One region of the Massilia scottii genome, then DNA from elsewhere that is predicted to be linked to it. Evidence: riboswitches for the same ligand, from Rfam matches in the RefSeq annotation. Region 1 holds a riboswitch; the other holds the start of a gene.

Region 1 (2,197 bases):
CAACTGGCTCACTGCGTGGTGCAGGACAGTCAGGTCGTTCGATGCGTGGGTAAGCAGCGCGATGTGCGCCGGGCCTTGAGGAAAATCAGGTGATGTCATGGTCCGCCACAATTGTGTCGCCTTCGCCGATGCGATGGAAAATCAGGTCGGTCACTTCGGCGCCGCCGATCAGGTGCTCGGCGACGATGCGCCCTGCTGCCGCTTCGTCGACGCGCCGGTACCACACGCCTTCCGGGTACACCACCACGATCGGCCCTTCATTACGGCATGCGACCATGCAGTGCGTGCGGGTGCGCTTGACGCAGAGGTCCGGATGGGCGTCGATCTCGCGCCCCATGTGCTCGAACACGGCCTGCGCCTGCACGCCGTTTTCGGTGCAGCGCGGGCCGACGCACATGAACACGTGCCGGTCATGGGTACGCATCGGTCAGCCGAATTTCTTGTAGAAATAGCCCGCCAGCGCGCCCATGGCCACCCAGAAGGCGGCATTGGCCAGCAAGGTCGCGTACAGGAAGCTCAGCGCCAGCTCGGGCGGTGCGCTGCTCGAATGGACCTTCGGCTGGGGCGAACCGACCAGATGCGGCACGAACAGCAGCAAGGCGCCGGCGATCCTGAGCGGCCAGTTCTTGGCGAAGACCAGCAGCGCCAGCCCGCCCGCGCTGGCCATGACGGTGGCGGTCCACCACAACTGGCGCGCCAGCAGCGGCGCCGCGACGGTACCCGGCAGCTCGGGCGGCAGGCCGACCGAGGGCGCCACGAAAAAGACCGTGTAGCCGGCCGCGCCCCACAGCACGCCCGCGCGCCAGCCGCTTGCGCCGCCATGCAGGCTGATGGCCGCTGCCAGCAGCAGCGCGAAGCCGACGCCGGCGCTGATGTTGGCCACCGCCGTGTAGAAGGTGCGCTCGGCGCCGTCGTCCGGCTGCCAGCCGCCGTGTTCATGGGCGCCCTCATCCGCGTGTTCGTGCGGCGTGGCGTCGGCGTGGCTGTGCGGTGCGGCCTGCTCCAGTGCCTTCGGCGCGGCGCTCTCGAACACCTCGGCCTGCAAGATAATGGGTGCCACTTGCAGCTGCTGCACGCCGGTCAGCAGCAGGCCGGCCAGGATGCCGGCCGCCGCTGCGCTGGCGATGATGCGGTTGAAGGTGCCCAGGCTTGCCGCGGGCGCGGTGCGGATCAGTGGCATGGGAAGCCGGCCGAGTGGCGGCTGTCGTGCGCCGCGTTGTGCAGCGCTTCCATCGAGGCGAAACCGGCACCGTACAGCAGCACGATGCCAAGGCTGGCGGCGCACATGGCCTGCACAATGCGCTCCTTGATGGAGACAAACGGGACTTGTTCATCGGCGGTGGTGATGAAGCTACGGATCGGCGACATGGCATTCCTTCCTAAAGCATTTCGCATAAAGCCAGGCAAATGCAGACGCGCGCGTCTTGCCCTGTCCGGCAACCGGGGCTTGTACGGGGAGAAGGAACGTGAGATGGGGTGCGGAACGCAGCGATCCACCTGGATCGCCCTCCGCGATACAAACGACTTACCGCTTCGGCTGGTTTCCGGGCTGGCGAGTGGCGGGGCAAAAAACCCTTCCCGGATATGCGCCTTCCCATGCTGACTAGGCACAGTGGCTTGATGCACATCCTTGACTCGCTTACCGTTGCGGGGGCAGCGCCGGCTTTGCCCCCCTTGAGAGGTCGCACCGGCTTCCCATTTAATCCGGCAAACGATCGTTTGCCAGAACCAGAAGCTTGACTACCGGCGAAGTATAGGTCTGGACTATATAAATTGCAAGGTTGCGCGGGCCGGCGTGTGCGCAGCGGACGAATTTACCAGTCGCGCCATTGTTCGGTGATGTCTTCGTCGGCTTCCAGGCCCGCATCCTTGGCAACCAGGTAGATGATGTCGCACAGGCTTTCGCGCTCTTCGGTCTCGATCACGCTGCAGCGTTCATCAAACGCATTGAGGGCAAGGACGACGCGTTCGACTTCTTTCATGATCGCGGCGGGGGCTGCAGGTTGGGGGAGCTTTTCCACGGCAGCGGCATAAGTGTCGAGGATTCCGGCGCACTCGTCGATCTCGGCCTGGCCGTACGGAGCCTCGCTCTCCGGGTCTTCGGCGCAGCGCCCCATGTAAGCAGCCATCCCGCCGAGAAGGCGGGCGCGGATCGAAGCGATGCTGGGATTGGGTGGCATGGCGTGGCACTCCTTCA
Region 2 (2,197 bases), on a different contig from region 1:
AGGTACATCTCCGCATTGTTCCCCAGCGTGAAAATCGCCGTGAACTTCGGACTGGTGATGCCGGCATTCACCTTGCCCGAGTTGGCGCCCGTGTCGCTGTGGACATCGAACCCGTAGCGGTCGGCGCGCAGCCCGGCGACAGTGCGCAGCCATGGCGCCCAGACGGTGCTATTGGACAGGTACAGCGCGCCGCTGCGCTGCTTGACCCTGTCCTCGCGCACGCTCAAGCGGCGCTGGCGCGCCTGGCTCAAATACAGGCCGACCGGGGCCAGCCTGTCCTGGCGCAGCTGAACGCCGAACGCTGTCTCGGAAGCGAAGGGGCCCAGGGCGTGGCGCCATGCGCGCTGCGCGTCCAGGCCGAGAATCTGCCGGCTTTCCGCCTGGTGGAACTGGTCGCCGTGCTCCGGATCGTCCAGTGCATAGGTAAAGTCGCTGAACAGGTCGAGCCGCGATGCGATGATGTAGGCATTGGCCCTGGCGCTGCCCGTGCCGTACTGGCGGCGCCACTCGCCCGACAGGCTGTAACGCGAGGTGTCGCCGCCATCCGTGGGAGCGAGCGTGCCATAGCGGCCGATCAGCCCGGCGTCGAGCGCGCGTTGCGGCACCTGATCGGTCGACGTCCACGACGAATGCATGCCCATCGCCGTCACCCGCACATCGTCGTCGCCGCGCCGCCAGCTGTACGACAGCACGCCGTTGACACGCTTGTAGTCTTCCGGCGTCTCCCAGGGACCATCCTGGCCCGCGCGTTCGAGGGCGTACAGCAGCGTACCGGCGGCGAGCGGGGTGGCGTTGGCGAGCAGCGCGCGGCTGAAGCGGTTCTGGCCGGCCTCCAGGCTCAGCAAGCCTTGCTCCATGTGCCGCACGTAGTCGAAAGCGGCTGCGCCGGCGACGGAAAAATCGCCTTCCTCCGCGTAATAGGTGCCTTTTTTATACGCGATGGTGCTGACCAGCTCCGGAATCAGGAAATTCAGGTCCGAATAGCCCTGGCCGTGCGCATTGGTCGGCAAGTTGACCGGCATGCCCATGACCGTGGTGCGGAAATCGGTGCCGTGATCGAGATTGAATCCGCGCGCGAAATATTGATTGGCTTTGCCGTCGCCGGCGTGCTGGGTCACGATCAGGCCTGGCACCGCTTCAAGCAGCTCGCCTGTGCGCAGCAAGGGACGGTTTTCGAGCTGCCTGGCGGTCACGGTGCCCTGGTTGGCCGAATCGGCGACGCCGAGCGGTATCAGGCTGGCGGACACGCGCACTTGCTGGACGGGGGATGGGGTATCGCCGTCGACGGTGGCGTTGGCAAAGGCGGGCATGGCCAGCAGCAGCATTGGCGACAGCAGGCGCAGCCCGCGTTGCGACGGGGCAGGGGTGGTATTTTTCACGGGTACTCTCGGTTAAGACCGGACAGGCCGGTCCGCTTGTTTTGTACGGCGCACATCCCCGTGCACCGAGAAAAAAGAAGCTGCGGCCGACAGAGGCGCGAGAGTCGATGGAGATGAGGGAGCGGCGGCGTTAAGCGCGGTCCCAGGCGATCCACAAACACGACAATTCCCGGCCGCTTGCTTCCATGCGTCCTGGCCGGTATCCGGGCTGACAGGTCAGATTGCCTCGCCTTCCCATGCCGGCGGCACAGTGGACCAAAGAGACAACCGGCCGCACGTCGTTGCACGACATGCGGCGCCTGTTTTACCGTTGCGGGGACAGCACACGTTTGCCGCTGGCATGCCAGCGCGTGTTTCCCGTTTAACTGCGGCCTTCAGAACAAGGCCGCGAGCACCAAAACGTGGCAATCATAACGGCTGCTGATGTATTTGGCAACGTTTCAATATGCAGTGACAGGCCGGGCCCGAGGAAGCGCTACGCTTGCCGGCCGGCGCCGGACAGCCTGGCGCGCCTCATTGCCGCATCATGGGCAATGAAGTGCGCAAACTGGCGCTTACCAGTTGTATTTCAAGGTCGCCCGTGCCGAGCGCGAGAGGCCCAGATAGCAGCTGTGGGCGGCGAAGCAGGAGGCGACATACTCCTTGTCCGCCACATTGTTCACGTGCAGTTCGGCCATCCAGTCGTTCATGCCCAGCCGGCCCAGGTCGTAGCGCAGCGCCAGGTCGAACAGGGTGCGGGCGGGCGCCGCGAAGCTGTTGATCGTGTCGCCCTGCGTCTTGCCGGTGTAGCGCGCGCCCAGGCCCAGGCCCAGGCCGGC

What was found. A riboswitch is a leader RNA that binds a small molecule or an ion and turns the genes downstream of it on or off. The one in region 1 is predicted to bind cobalamin.
Region 2: linked by a shared signal. The riboswitch ahead of RBA41_RS03515 (TonB-dependent receptor) and the one ahead of RBA41_RS07745 (CbtB domain-containing protein) in region 1 are both predicted to bind cobalamin.

What each region holds. Positions count from the first base shown of each region.
Region 1 is NZ_JAVCWM010000004.1:384,219-386,415, forward strand. Features, by position in the region: gene RBA41_RS07730 (cobaltochelatase subunit CobN) at 1-99, opposite strand, end outside; gene RBA41_RS07735 ((2Fe-2S) ferredoxin domain-containing protein) at 86-424, opposite strand; gene RBA41_RS07740 (CbtA family protein) at 428-1,180, opposite strand; gene RBA41_RS07745 (CbtB domain-containing protein) at 1,171-1,368, opposite strand; cobalamin riboswitch at 1,519-1,748, opposite strand; gene RBA41_RS07750 (hypothetical protein) at 1,815-2,180, opposite strand.
Region 2 is NZ_JAVCWM010000002.1:270,597-272,793, forward strand. Features, by position in the region: gene RBA41_RS03515 (TonB-dependent receptor) at 1-1,379, opposite strand, end outside; cobalamin riboswitch at 1,557-1,793, opposite strand; gene RBA41_RS03520 (TonB-dependent siderophore receptor) at 1,934-2,197, opposite strand, start outside.